2 regions of the Neomoorella humiferrea genome follow, and region 2 is predicted to be linked to the other one. Evidence: riboswitches for the same ligand, from Rfam matches in the RefSeq annotation. Region 2 holds a riboswitch; the other holds the start of a gene.
What was found. Region 2 has a riboswitch for cyclic di-GMP ahead of MHFGQ_RS00350 (HD domain-containing phosphohydrolase). Riboswitches for the same ligand answer to the same signal wherever they lie in the genome.
Positions count from the first base shown of each region.

Region 1 (7,414 bases), 1.2 Mb from region 2:
AGGGTGGTAAATACCACGCCCGTGACAAGCTCGACTAAAGGGTATCGAGGGGAAATCGGCAGGCGGCAGTAACGGCACCTGCCCCGCAAGAGTAGGTAGCTTAATACGGGTATAAGGTCGTACCAGGCCAGCGCACGCCCGCAAGCCGGGCAGCGGGAACGGCCCCAGACCACCGTTTCTCCGCGCGGCAGGCGATAGATGACCACGTTGAGGAAACTACCGATAAAAAGACCCGCTAAGAAAAAAAACACCAGCATGACTTTTTCCTTTTACTCCTACAAAAATTGCTTAATCACTTTTTGCTTATCCATGAATAATCTTATGTCAATCTTACGCCACGACAAGCCCCTTACTGGTCCTTAGAAATCAAAATGTAGAATCAAAATGTAGGTAATACTGCTGTTAAACTTGACAACATCTGCTCCCAAATCTTAACTAGTTCTATCAGGGTAAAGCCGCGGTTGTCTCGCTGCAAGTTTGATGAATTAATCACTATTAACCCCTCTTTATTGCGTAGCCACTACTACCTGGAGGTAACCGTTACCATTGTAATCAACACCACCGCCACTCTGCTGGTAAAACACATAGCCCCTCGATAAATCGCCATCATCCAAGATCCTGTCAATCGCCTCCAACGATTCACGAGGAATGTGACCGTAATCCTCCAGCGTTACAATTCCCACCTTGCTTACCGTCATGCCTGTTCCCGGTACAGGGTAATCGCGCCAGTAATTCCAGGTGTAGACGTCACCCCAGGGATGATGTGACGGCCACTTCTCAAGGTACGGGCCATCCCACGCAGCCAGGTTTCCTCCATAACCAACATTGGGATTATCCGTTTGCCACGAGCTATCAGGCTTGCGAACGAATCCGGGATCGCTTCCATTCTGCAAAGGCTCACCAGGAGGGTGTCCTTTAGATCCCGGAAGGTCTCCCACATCGGCGTAGTAGGTCATTGCCGCGTTACTGATTGCTCGAAGATCCGCAACCGCCCTGGAAACCTTACTCTTCTCTATAGCCCTGAACGCATTAGGGGTAATGATGGCCGCCAGCACCCCAATGATGGCGATGACCACCAGAAGCTCCACCAGGGTGAAGCCACGTTGGTTGTTCAGTTTTTGCCTTAGAATATAAAACACTTTAAATGCACCCTGCATTTTCTGTTCGTTTAGGCTGGGGGACCCCTGAAAAAATGCCAGCAAGAGCATAATTCAGGCAGGTCTAAATAAAGACGGACGGCAGTTTGTTAAGCAACCCGCTGCTGTCCTGGCCTTACCATTGCGGTGCCACCGCTTAGTAAATCCAATCGGTAATCTTTAAGGTAACTTTGTGCAAACTAGGATTAACATCATCTTGCCCCTTATAATAAACTTCAAAGGGACTCAGTTCCGCCAGTTTGTCGGCGCTGGCCTCGGGGATTTCATGAATAGTTACAAAGATTCCCTGTCCGGGCCAGCACTCATAATCGTACCTGCCTCCCCAGGCGGTCTTCTGGGTTAGGGAGAAATCTAGATAAGGTCCCTGCCAGCGGGAATTAAGTCTATCTCGATATTCCTGCTCCGTCAAGCCCATAGCCGCGATTGTATCAGCCCTATAAGTAACAGTGTCCGGTTTTACTCCCAGACCTGGATCTTGGTGCCAGGGCTCCGGGTCAGCCGGGAAGAAACCCACATCGGCATAAAAGGCCAGCACCGCCGACTTTAAGGCGGTCATATCCCGAATCGTTCTGGAAATTTTAGACTTCTCCACTGCCCTAAAAGCATTGAGGGCGATGATGGCGGCCAGGATGCCGATGATGGCGATAACTACCAGAAGCTCTACCAGGGTGAAGCCGCGGCTGTCCCGGCGAAGACAGGTTAAGCCCACATTCACTTGCCCACCTTCCTCCACCAAAACACGCGGACCGCCGACAGCGCAGCAACTGCAAACCAAAAGTCTTGCTCCTATCATTTGCGCCATTCGCGTATACCAGAGTCGGCTTCGACATCACGGTAACCAGCTGGCTACTACCGCCAACCTTCTTAAGTCATACCACCCGCGCCACTAATGTTGCACAGGGTGCTGCGGCAGCCCCGGCACCGTATCACACCGAGGCTGCCGCTCTTTCTGGGCCGTTAAGGCCAGAACTCCTGCTGTCTTGCTAAAAACCCCGTCTGTTTTCTTTATTAAAGAAACCTTACTCGTCTTTCGAAATCAAAATGTAAAGGACAGTGCTACCTGATTTTGCTTTTACAACATCTGTACCAAGGTCTTGTTGTAAAATCATTGCAGAGCTGCCATCTTGAAGGGTACCGTCACTTTTAACACCTGGCACATTTTCCAACTGAAGCCACCTAGCTGTTGTTCCCCAACTCCAGCTGCCGTCAGGAGGAGCACCCTGTCCGTAATAGTATTTTCCGCCCCAAGGGTTCTTGTCCTTCCACCTTTCCAGGTAGGGGCCGTTCCATGTAGACGGGGCACCCCCACTCCACTTATTTTTGTCCACAAGGCCAGGATCTACACCCCAATCTGTTGACGACGGCGGCCAAGTCCCGGTATCTGTATACGCATTCAGCACCGCTGCCTTAATCGCCTTATAATCCGCTTCCGCCGCCGCCACCTTGCCCTTTTCGATGGCCTTGAAGGCGTTGGGTGCGATGATGGCGGCCAGGATGCCGATGATGGCGATGACCACCAGAAGCTCGACAAGGGTGAAACCCCGCTGGTCCCGCGCCTTTTTCAGTCTCTGCCACATAAATAAATCAACCTCCTTGATTTTTTTGCCTGCGCTTTTTGCTTTCCTGCTGCCAGCCCGCCGGGGAAACCTACAAGTAAATCACCCCCCTCTTACCCGCATTATTATCCCCGATCTCAAACGCGGCAGGATGCAGAGTTATCCTGGCACTCCTCGACATTGAACCGCCGGCCAGGGCATTGTCATGAGGGCAGGCTGCTAGGATAGCCACCGGCAAAACGAGAAAAAAGATACCCCCGCGCCTCTACCTTATGCCGCCCAGCATCTGAAAGTAGGGCAGAAAGACCGAAATTACGATCACCCCCACAATGCCACCAAGCCCGACAATCAGGATTGGTTCTATGAGTGAGGCCAGGCGGGCCACGACCGCCTCCAACTCCTGCTCATAAAGAGTCGCCACTCGTTCTAGCATGGCATCCAGGGCCCCAGTTTCCTCGCCTACCGTAATCATCTCCACCACCATGGGAGGGAAGACGCCGCTCGCTTCCAGTGGAGTCGCCAGGCTCTGCCCATCGCGAACGCTTTCTGCCGCCCGCTCCACCGCGCCAGCCACCACAGCATTGCCCACCGTACGCCGCACTATTTCCAGGGCCAGCAGGACCGGTACACCGCTGTGCAGGAGGGTACCCAGGGTACGGCTGAAACGAGATAGAACCGCCTTATGATGCAGGGGACCGAAAATTGGTAAACGAAGGAACAAACGGTCGACCTGGTAGCGCCCCGCTGGCCTTTGCTGCCAGCGGTAAAACCCGTAACTGGCGCCGGCCAGGAAAAGGACCAGAAAAGGCCACAAGCGCCGTAACCCTTCACTTAGCCCCATAACCAGGCGCGTCGGCCAGGGCAAGGGCACCTGCAAGCTGTTCAACATGACCTGGAAGGAAGGCAGGACATAAGTCAGGAGAAAAATAACTACCAGCAGGGCAACCATGCTGACTATCGCCGGGTAGGTCAGGGCTGACTTGACCTTTTCCTCTACCTCATGTTCCCGTTCCAGGTGCCCGGCCAGGCGCTCCAGGGTCTCGTCCAGGGCCCCACCCAGTTCACCGGCCTCTACGGTGTGAATGAAAATAGGCGGGAAGACCCGGGGCTGCCGTTCCAGGGCCCGATAAAAGGCCTCCCCGGACTCCAGGTCCTGGAGAAGCATACCGATACTTTCTCGCAGAGAAGGATTTTCTGCCTGTCGCTGTAAAATATGCAAGGCCGTCACAATCGGCAGGCCAGCCCCCAGCATGGTCGCCAGCTGGCGGCTGAAGAGGGCCAGGTCGCGACGGGATACCGGACGCCGGAGAAGGCGCCGCCAGTCCCTCGCTGGGGTTACAACTGCCGGCCGGCAGTAAGTAATAAAAATCCCTTGCCGGCGCAGTTCCCTGATGGCCAGTTCCTGGCTTTCCGCTTCAATTGTCCCGCTAACTGCATTCCCCCTGGCATCCCTTCCCCGGTAGGCAAAATTCATGCTTTCCCTCCAAAATATAAATAGCCACCGGCAACAGGGAAAGATAGAACTCTTCCCCGGCAGCCCGGCGGCCATGGACAGCGTCTACAGGCCCGTAGCTTTGCGCCCCTGGCTTTCGCCAGGTTTGCCTTGAACGAGGATATATGGACATTAATTCGTCATAAAAAGGCAAGTTCCTGCTAATCCTGGCTCCGTTAACCATTGTTTAATTCTCTATCCGTTATTACCCCTCTGGTGACCAGCTGCCGCAGAGCCATGTCCATGGTCTGCATGCCGTAGCGGGCTCCCGTCTGCATGCTGGAAACAATCTGGTGGGTTTTACCCTCGCGGATCAGATTCTTGACAGCCGGGGTAGCAATCAGCACTTCCACGGCGGCGACCCGACCCTTCCTATCGGCCCGCGGTAAAAGCTGCTGGGTGATAACCCCTTCCAGGGTGTCAGCCAGCTGGATACGGACCTGTCCCTGCTGGTGGGGCGGGAAAACGTCAATGATCCGGTCCACGCTCTGGATGGCACTGCTGGTATGTAAAGTCGCCAGGACCAGGTGGCCCGTTTCCGCGGCCGTGATGGCCGTGGCAATGGTCTCCAGATCGCGCATCTCGCCGACCAGGATAACATCCGGGTCCTGACGCAGGGCGGCCCGCAGGGCACTGGCAAAGGAACGGGTATCTGAACCCACTTCCCGCTGGTTGACGATGCTACGGCGGTGCTGGTGCAGGTATTCGATGGGGTCTTCCAGGGTAATAATATGGCAGCTGCGTTCCCGGTTGATTTTATCCACCATGGCCGCCAGGGTGGTGGACTTGCCGCTACCCGTCGGCCCCGTCACCAGGACCAGGCCGTGCTGTCGTTCCGCCAGCTCGGCCACCACCGGCGGTAATCCCAGGGTTTCCAGGCTGGGTATTTCCCTGGGTATAAGGCGGATGGCTGCGCTAACGCTCCCCCGCTGGTGAAAGACATTGACCCGGAAACGGCTTACGCCGGGCAGGGAGTAAGCCAGGTCTATTTCTCCCCGCTCTTGCAATACCTCCCACCTCTCGCCCACCATAGGCCGTACCAGGGCGGCCGTCATCCCGGCATCAAGGGGCTCCCACTGGCGCTGAACCTGGAGTTCGCCGTGGACCCGGAAAACCGGCGGCAGGCCAACAGAGAGATGGACATCGGAGGCCCCGGCGGCAGCCGCCGCCCGTAGGATGGTTTCAATGTCGAACATTTTAATCCTCCCGGATAAAGCCAGGATAACAAACGCAAGGATTTTTAATAGCCAACTGCTACCAATGTTAATAAACAACGTATGGTGCCGGGCTAACTGCAAAGGGCAGGACTATGAATTCAAGATCAATGGAAGTATATGCCACCCGGGACAGTACAGTCTGGTCTTTACAAACCGCCCAGGGAAACACGCAGGACTTCACTTACCGTGGTAATTCCCTGGCGGACTTTTTCCAAGCCGTCCTCGATTAAAGGCACCATACCGGCAGCTACGGCCGCCTCTTTCAGAGTCATGGCCGGTGCCTTGGCGGTCACCAGGCTGCGGAGTTCTTCATTCATCACCAGTACCTCCTGGATGGCCGTCCGGCCGGCATAACCGGTAAAGCTGCAGCGCTGGCAACCCCGACCCCGCCAGAGTTCTTCTACTGCTGGCAGCCAGGTCTTTTCCAAAGACCCCGGTTCGGGCCGGTAAATCTCCCGGCAGTGGGGGCAGAGCCGGCGTACCAGCCGCTGGGCCACTACGCCGATAAGGGAAGAGTTGACCAGGTAAGGTTCAACGCCCATATCTAAGAGGCGGGTGACGGCCCCGGCAGCGTCATTGGTATGAAGGGTGCTGAACACCAGATGGCCGGTGGTCGCCGCCCGGACGGCGATGTCTGCCGTTTCCCGGTCGCGAATTTCTCCTACCATAATGATATCGGGATCCTGGCGCAGGATAGACCGCAGCCCGGAGGCAAAGGTCAAGCCTGCCTTGGGATTGACCCGCACCTGGTTGATGCCGGGCAGCAGGTATTCTACCGGGTCTTCAATGGTAATGATGTTTTTTTCCGGCGAGCTTAAAATGTTAAGGGTGGCATAGAGGGTCGTCGTCTTACCGCTACCAGTGGGACCGGTAATGAGGAGCATGCCGTAGGAACTGTGGATGAGATTCTCAAAGCGTTCTTTTATGGCCGGCAAAAATCCCAGGTCGTCCAGGGAGAGGAGCATGGCCTCCTGGTCCAGCAAGCGCAGAACGATCTTTTCCCCGTAAACTGTGGGCAGGCTGGAAACCCGCAGGTCGACGTTGCGTTTACCCAGGGTAAACTGAAATCGACCGTCCTGGGGAAGGCGCTTTTCGGCAATATCCATGCCCGCCATGATCTTGATCCTGGAGATCAGGCTGCTTAGAACCCCCAGGGGCAGGCGGGTTAACTCCCGCAGCAGGCCATCCACCCGCAGGCGTACGCGCACCTCCCCCTCCTGGGGTTCGATGTGGATATCGCTGGCCCGCATCTGGATTGCCTGCTGGATAAAGCTGTTAACCAGCCGTACAGCCGGTGCCCCTTCGGTACCGCCGGCACCGGGAGCTTCCAGGGCAGCGGCGGCCGCCTCGCTCATGCTGGCAGCAGTTTCCTTCTGCCAGAACCTGCTCAAAGCCTCTTCAATTTCCCTTTCAGCAGCTATAGCCGGCATGATCTCCTTGCCGGTAGCCAGGCGCAGGTCGTCCAGGGCCAGCAGGTTCAAGGGGTCGGCCATGGCTACCAGGAGACGGTTACCGTCCAGGCGAATGGGAATGGCCTGGTAGCGCCGCGCCAAGCCCTCCGGCACCAGACGCACCACCTCCGGGTCCAGGTGGTAGTCGGCCAAGACGACTTTGGGAATGCCCAGCTGAAATTCCAGGACTTCCAGGATGCTCTCTTCGGTGATGAAACCCAGCCGCACCAGTACCCTTCCCAGGCGTTCGCCGGTACGCTTTTGTTCCCGCAAGGCCTCCTCTAGCTGGGCCGGGGTGATCATCCCGGCCGCAATTAAAAGATCCCCCAACCGCCGCCGGGTATCCATCTTGCTCCCCTCCCGCAACATTCATTCTTTAGCAGGCGAGGGTGGCTAACCTCCGGAAATTCCTCAGCAAATAACCGCCATAATCTCCTCTAAACTAACCGGGGTAACCTGCACCCTGCCCAGCCGTTCCGGCAGGACCATGCGCAGCTGGCCCTGGCGGACTTTTTTATCATGGCCCAGGGCCGCCTGGAAA
Region 1 covers NZ_CP136419.1:1,573,680-1,581,093, forward strand. The annotation lists gene MHFGQ_RS08185 (prepilin peptidase) at 1-257, opposite strand, end outside; gene MHFGQ_RS08190 (prepilin-type N-terminal cleavage/methylation domain-containing protein) at 507-1,139, opposite strand; gene MHFGQ_RS08195 (type II secretion system protein) at 1,294-1,872, opposite strand; gene MHFGQ_RS08200 (prepilin-type N-terminal cleavage/methylation domain-containing protein) at 2,177-2,734, opposite strand; gene MHFGQ_RS08205 (type II secretion system F family protein) at 2,979-4,187, opposite strand; cyclic di-GMP riboswitch class I at 4,243-4,326, opposite strand; gene MHFGQ_RS08210 (type IV pilus twitching motility protein PilT) at 4,382-5,401, opposite strand; gene MHFGQ_RS08215 (GspE/PulE family protein) at 5,569-7,221, opposite strand; gene aroB (3-dehydroquinate synthase) at 7,285-7,414, opposite strand, start outside.
Region 1: it holds a riboswitch for cyclic di-GMP, as region 2 does, so the genes downstream of both, MHFGQ_RS08205 (type II secretion system F family protein) here and MHFGQ_RS00350 (HD domain-containing phosphohydrolase) in region 2, are expected to answer to the same signal.

Region 2 (7,414 bases):
GCGCCCATTATCGCCCTTGGTCACAGTGATTGCCAGCATAATATCGCTCCTTCTCTTTCTTTACTTAAGAAGCTGGAGAACAGATTTCTTTATCTTCACCTGCTGATTGATGGAAATCCAGAACCAGGGTGGTTCCCCTGGAACCGGTAGTTAGATAAACTTTATCAGCATAATAAAGCATTAAAGTAAACCCGCAACCAAGAGAATTTTGGGTGGAGTAATGTCGCATTAAAGCCGCTTTGGGTAAATCTTTTATCTTAATTCCCTGGCCCTGGTCTTGAATAATTATCCGGATGGTCGCATCCGTCTGCCGGACCACCCATTCACCACCCGTAGCATGTTTTAAGGTATTGGTCAAAGCCTCCGTTAAAGATAAAGCCATGCCGTGCGCACGGGCGCTAAAAGCCGCGGGTAACAGACTGCATAACTTGTTGCGAGCCAAAGCTATGTCAGCAGCCTTGTTAACTACTCCCCTTGCCAGTTCCTTCCCCTGGGATAATACAGCTACCATTTCTTCTGAAGTCAAAAGCTGCAGGCGCCCATTGGTGACGGCAGCCACGGCTTCCCGGTAGGCCACCATCTCCTGGCGGCGCATCTGCCTTTCCTTTTCAATAATTTCGGTAAGATCAAAGGCCACCAGGCCCCCTGCCCGGGAGTCAAGGGGTATCCCGTGCAGGTCATAAATCCTTTTACCGTCTTCACTTACTATTACTTCCCGGCAATGGGTTCCCCGGTCTATTGCCTGGCGCATTAAATTTTCTATTGCCGGCAGGGGCAGTTCCAGGTCAGCCTGTCCTGTCAGATGGCGAAACCGCCCCTTTTCGTAACGCATCACCTTGCCCAACCGCATGGCGTTAAAAATCTCCGAGCTTTCTAACTCGGCACGCAGTCGTTCTTTAACCAGCTCCTGTAAATGGGCGGGAACTAATTGGGATACTTGCTCAATGAAGTCCCCGGTGCTATCCGTCAGCAAACGGTATTCTTCATTACCCAGGCGGCTGGCTGTTTCCTCACCCCGGTAAACAGCTAAAATGTCAAAAAGGTGGATGTTGCCCTTGCCCCTGGTGGGTACCCCTGCAACATCCAGGCTGAGATGCTGCTGTAAATAAATTCGATATTGACCGGGAACGGGAGCTTGGGTTTCCAGGCCCAGTTCCATGGTATTCAATACGAGGATACGGCCAGCATAACGTTTACCATCGGCGGCAACCAGGCTAATGCCTATGGGCACCGGTGGCTTCCGGCGTAAAGGGCCGGGACTCATGAAATAATCGCAATCGACGCAAGAACGATTTGGGGTCTTGCGGGTACACTGGCTACACTCCTGCACACCTGCCCCCCTCCACTGCTCTAGTTTTTAGTCAGGTTTAAAAATTCTCTTTCTCCCATAAAGAGAGGTTTTTCCTTTCTTTTCCCTTCTTGTAACTTATAAATGCTTAACACCAACTTGTCCAACCAGTGACTTTGGGCAATTATTAAAGGATGGGTAAGATCGCCGTAAATCTTAATTAACCTCGCGAGCCATTCTTTTTCTACTTCGATTTGCCTGGCAAGGGTGCGGGGTTCCTGGTAGGTTGCCGGTTCGTAGGTGGCCTTTTGCCTTAAGACGGTTAATATGTCCGGGTCAAATTGCAATCCTTTCCCGCTATGTATTTCCATCAGGGCTTCACTAATTGCAATCGCCTTACGATATGGGCGCGACGCCGTCATGGCATCCAAAGCGTCGGCGATGGTTACTATCCTGGCCAGCAGGGGGATCTGTTCATATTTAAGGCCGGCATAACCGTTTCCATTCCACCATTCATGATGGTAGCGAATAACTGCTACCACCTCATCGTTGCCCCCTCTTTGTTCCACCCAGTCGGCCCCATAGTCGGTATGCTTTTTCATCTGCCCCCATTCTGCCTCTGTCAGTGGCCCCGGTTTCGTCAATATCTCCAAACTTACATGCATTTTGCCGGCATCATGCAAGAGGGCACCCGTTAACACGTCCTGGCAATGACGGGCTTCTATTCCCAGCTCCATGGCTATCCTTAAGGCAAAGTTGGCCACCGCAGCTGAGTGTAAGTACAGGGCCGGCCAGTACCGGCGAATCTCTAGTAAAATTTTGGTAACCATATCCCTTTGCATAAACCCGCCCCCCGCCTTCCTTCCATCTAGAAATAGCAAAGGCAGCCACGAGCAATTTGCCTGGCTGCCCTTTAAACCCTTTAAAAGTTAAGGAAAAATTAAAAACCGACTTTAAAGTGGCAGCCTGGCAGTCATACCAACATAGTGGCTACAGACCCATGGCTTTGCGTCCCACCCTTTCGAGTGGTTTGCCCTTAAACACTTTAATTTATTTGCTTTAAGAGATAGATATCTCTTAGGGAACCCTGGGAGCGAGGGAGAAGGAACGGTGACGGTAGTCCAATCACCCCCGGATATTTCTCCCAAAAAATTACATGGAAATTTTCGTTCCTGGAGGTGTTATGGAAGGTAACAGTGGAGAGGTTGGAAGGAATGTTATTGGCAATAATTTTAAGGGGGCTAATAGAGGGGAGATCTTTTTCCAAATATTTACAATCAAGGCATATAATCCCCCCCCCCCCCCCCCCATTGGCTATTTTTGTTTTTTATGTTAATTTCTGTTATACACTTTGCCAGCACAGAAATTATCCTCCAATCAGTTGCTATAATATTTTTTATTCGACCTCGCTCAACAAATTCCTTCTCTTAGGAAAAAGTAATGTCAATTTACCCCTGCCGCAAATTGCTAGTTATCTTACCTTCTGAGTGCCCAGGGCCTTCTCCAGGTCAAGAATATGTTCCTGCTCCACTACGGCAATTTTCCTGATGACCTGGGCGACGTCGTACAATTTTAAGGCTTCCAGTTGTTCAATACGCTGCAGTTAACGGTTCGGGGCGTCATACTCGACCCCCAGTCCTGGCGCAACATTTCGACGTCATTGAGGGAGATTTTGATTTCCTGCACCTGGACCGTCGGGATGCCGCCAAGTTACTGGATTTTGTCACTCAGCTTTACGGCATGTTCGTGTTCATCCCGGGCATGCTGAAGCCCTTCATCAATAATGGCCACATACTGGGGAGCGGTAAGCATGCTGGCGTGCTGGATATACTGGATCATGGCTGCATATTCCCAGGACAGGTCCAGGTTGAGGAGCTTGATGATCTGCTCGATGGTCACGGGAACACTTCTATAGTTTTCCTAGCAAAGCTGCCCATGAAAGTTTATCCATATTTATAAAGGATGCCGAAGCCGCCGCGGGGATAACGCCAGTCGATGTTATCATGGGCACAGCCATAGCGGCAGGTGCCGCATTCCACACAACCCTCGTAGGCCGTTTCGATCCTCTCCTCCCTGTCATTCCAAACATATACCCGGGCCGGACAAATAAAGGTGCATGGCTTGCCTTCACAGTGACGGCAAACTTCCCGGTCTTTGATCCTTAAGTGAGGGTGTTTATCCGTCTGGTAGCGGTTGAGGAAAAGTTTATCTTCCAGGCGCATCATCCCATCACCTTCCAGAGGCGGTAAAGGTCCCCGGCCAGTTGTATACGGCTGCGTTCGGCCGTAATTTCCCTCCAAATGCGCTTCTGCTTTTCCCGCTTGGGTACATTGTCGACGGTCAAGAACTCCCTGGCCGCCCGGGAAAGGAGTTGGGGGTAAAGGATGAAAAAGTGGGGATTTTGGTCAAAGAAAAAGGGAGCATCTTGATACTTTTTTAGATCTTGCAAGACAAAGCTCTCCTCCAGCATATCTCGGTAGCGCGCTAGGGTGGCCGCGCTGTAGTCGCCCTTTTCCCGGGCGGCCAGGACGGCCTGCGCCGCCAGCAATCCGGAAGTCATGGCAAGATTCGACCCCTCGCGGTGGATGCCGTTGACCAGCATGGCGGCGTCGCCGACCACCAGAACGCCGTTACCATAGAGCCTGGGAATGGCCCGGTAGCCGCCTTCAGGAATCAGGTGGGCCTGGTATTCCCTAATCTCGCCGCCGCTCAACAACCGCCGGATCATGGGATGACTTTTTAAGTGCTCCAGGAGATCGTTGGGGTTTAAACGCCGCCGGATGAGGCTCGAAAGGAGAACACCCACCCCTACGGATAGGGAGTCTTTGTTGGTATAGATAAAGGCCGTGCCCATCATGCCCTTGGTGGCGTCTCCCAAAAGTTCGATGGTACAACCCTGGCCTTCTTCCAGGTTAAAGCGGTCTTCAATCTTTTCCCGGGGCAGAGCAATGATTTCTTTCACGGCTACAGCCAGCTGGTTGGTATTGGTGCCGTCTTTTTTCAGGCCTGCTTTTTGGGTTAAAAGGGAGTTGGCGCCTTCGGCGATTATTACCACATCGGCACGGACGTCACCTTCGGCCCGTCCCGTCTTCACCCCTACGACGCGGTCCTTCTCCCAGAGGAGGTCCTCGACAACGGTTTCATTGATCAAGAGGGCCCCGGCCGCCACAGCCTGTGCCGCCAGCCAGCGGTCGAAGCGGGCCCTTAAAACGGTAAAGGCGTTGTACGGCTCGGCGCCAAAGACAGTATTTTTATACCCCAGGGTCAGGGCCGCGTCATCAGTCAGCAACCACAAGCGCTGTTCAACCACCGGCCGCTCTAGGGGCGCCTCACGGTAAAACCCGGGAACCACCGCTTCGGTGGGGTGGCGGTAAAGGACCCCGCCCATAACGTTCTTGCTTCCCGGATGCTCGCCGCGTTCGAAAATAACTACCTCCACCCCGGCCCGGGCCAGGACAATGGCCGCCGCCAGGCCCGCGGGCCCGGCTCCGACTACGACTGCCTCAAACCTTAAAGCCATAATCTTGCCCCCTGCACACTTAATATGAACCGGAACCTTCCGCCCCGGGGGCTCTACCCGGCCCCGGTGCCGGATCCAGACGAAGACGAAATTCCGCCGTTAAAGCCGGAACTACTTCCCGGAAATCGCCGACGATGCCATAGGTGGCAATTTTAAAAATGGGGGCATCAGGGTCATTGTTAACGGCCACGATGACATCGGCGCCCTGCATACCCACCAGGTGCTGGATGGCCCCGGAAATGCCGATGGCAAAATAAATCTTCGGGCGCACCGTGACTCCCGTCTGTCCTACCTGATACTCCGGAGGCAGCCACCCGGCTTCTACCGCCGCCCTGGACGCAGCCAGGGTGCCGCCCAGGACACCTGCCAGTTCTTCCAGAAGGGCAAAATTCTCTTTCGACCCAACACCGCGCCCGCCGGCGACGATAATCTCCGCCCGATCGAGATAGACGGCTTTATTTTTTTCGGTAATAATTTCGATAACCTCGGCCCGGGCCTCATCTGCATCAAAGGTCACATCCACCCGCACCAGTTCGCCCCGGCGGCCCTCCCGGCGGGACGGCATGGGCATGACCCGTGGTCGCACCGTGGCCATCTGGGGGCGGTGACGGCGGCAGAGAATGGTGGCCATAACGTTGCCGCCAAAGGCCGGCCGAGTCTGCTCTAAAAACCGCGTCTCCGGCTGGATGGCGAGGCCGGTGCAGTCCGCCGTAAGCCCGGTGCCCAGGGCGGTGGCCACGGCTCCCGATAGATCCCGACCAAGGCTGGTGGCCCCTAGAAGAAGGATTTCCGGCTGGTATTCTTTAACAGCCTGGACCAGGGCGCGGGCATAAGGAGCTGTACGATAGAACTGAAGAACAGGATCCTCGATTAAGTAAACCTTGTCCGCGCCGTAAGCCCATACCTCGGATACCAGATGTTTTACTTCATGTCCTAAAAGTACACCGGCGAGTTCCCCCTCCAGGTTATCGGCCAGGGTACGCCCTGCTCCCAGCAGTTCCCAGGAAACGGGAGCGACTTCCCCCGCCAGCTGTTCAATAAAAACCCATACGCCTTGAAACTTGGACAAGGCTGTCCCTCCATTATCTGTCGGCTACGACCTTGGTCTTAACGAGCTTTTCTACAAGCGCCGCTGCCGCTTCCTGTGGTTTACCGGGAATTATCTCCCCACCGGGCCGCGCCGGTGGGGCAAAGATGCGCCAGACAGACGTCGGCGAACCTTTGAGGCCGATTTGGGCCGGGTCTAGTTCGAGGTCGTCTTTACCCCAGGTGATAATGTCCGCCCTGGCGGCCCTGACTAAGGCCGGAAGTGATGCATAGTGCAGTTCATTTATTTCCTTGACTACCGTGAGAAGGGCAGGCAGACGACCGCGGACGATTTCCCTTTTCCCTTCGAGCTTGCGTTGAACCTGAATATAACCCTGTTCTAAATCTATAGCGTCGATGGCCATACAATAGGTCAACTGGGTAAAGCCAAGTCTCGTAGCTATTCCCGGCCCTACCTGGGCCGTATCACCGTCAATGGCCTGCTTCCCGCATAAAACCAGATTTACCGGCAACATCTTATCAATCCTTTTAATGGCCTGGGCGAGTATATAACTGGTGGCCAGGGTGTCGGAACCAGCAAAGGCCCGATCGGTAAGGAGAATGCCCTCGTCGGCTCCCATGGCGAGTGCCCGGCGCAGCACCTCTTCGGCCTGGGGCGGTCCCATGGAAAGGGCCGTGACCCTGCCACCGTATTTTTCCTTTAATTGTACCGCTGCTTCCACGGCATGGGCATCGTAGGGGTTGATAACGGCCGGGACGCCGGCCCGAACCAGGGTATTGGTCCGGGGGTCAATCCTGACTTCGGTCGTATCCGGTACCTGCTTGACGCAGACCACCATGTGCAGCAAAAAACCACCCCTGTTGCTATTATGGGGTGGGGTAAAACAAAGTATACGGCTATTTTAAAAATAAAAAGCCGTCAGGTTTACCCTGACAGCTCCTTTTATCCCCTGGTGCCGAGTCTTTTGATGCCGTTCTCGCCTTCTATCGTAAGTTCTACAGTATTGGTCAAAACGTCAGTATAGCTGAAGGATATCCGCCGTTCCGGGCTTCTGCTTTCTTCCAACCGGATCACGAAGATATTCGGGTAAGTCTTTTCCAGTATACCGGTTTTCTCCAGGATCTTCTTTCGCCCCCGGTTGGCCCTCAGCCTCACCTTCTGGCCCACCCGGGCCTCCAGATCTTCTCTGATAGTCGCCAGAACTTCCTTGCCAGCCAAAAAAGACCACCCTCTTTCCGCGTATACTTTATTATACAACGGAAAGAGGCAGAAGTCAAGTTATTAGTTTATTTTACTAGAGAAACAGGCCCATTGTCAAGGGTAATTATGGTATAATTTCACCTTTGTTGCCGATAAAACTTCAATAAGAGGCCGTTGGATAACCGAGACGCAATTTGCCTTTAATCTCTATGCCGCCAATTCCATCGGTACCCGTAATCGTATCTTTAATTATATCGGCAGGGACCAGGGTTTTATCGATGGAGGTATAGGCAATGCGCTCCACCACAAAAACCGGATCGTAGGCGTGGATCAAGACACGTCGCGGCGAACTCGCAAA
Region 2 covers NZ_CP136419.1:53,843-61,256, reverse strand. The annotation lists gene MHFGQ_RS00360 (STAS domain-containing protein) at 1-39, opposite strand, end outside; gene MHFGQ_RS00355 (ATP-binding protein) at 65-1,330, opposite strand; gene MHFGQ_RS00350 (HD domain-containing phosphohydrolase) at 1,351-2,130, opposite strand; cyclic di-GMP riboswitch class I at 2,246-2,333, opposite strand; gene MHFGQ_RS00345 (ferritin-like domain-containing protein) at 2,999-3,187, opposite strand; gene MHFGQ_RS00340 (4Fe-4S dicluster domain-containing protein) at 3,232-3,510, opposite strand; gene MHFGQ_RS00335 (FAD-dependent oxidoreductase) at 3,510-4,808, opposite strand; gene MHFGQ_RS00330 (electron transfer flavoprotein subunit alpha/FixB family protein) at 4,828-5,877, opposite strand; gene MHFGQ_RS00325 (electron transfer flavoprotein subunit beta/FixA family protein) at 5,891-6,700, opposite strand; gene MHFGQ_RS00320 (Veg family protein) at 6,799-7,074, opposite strand; gene yabG (sporulation peptidase YabG) at 7,217-7,414, opposite strand, start outside.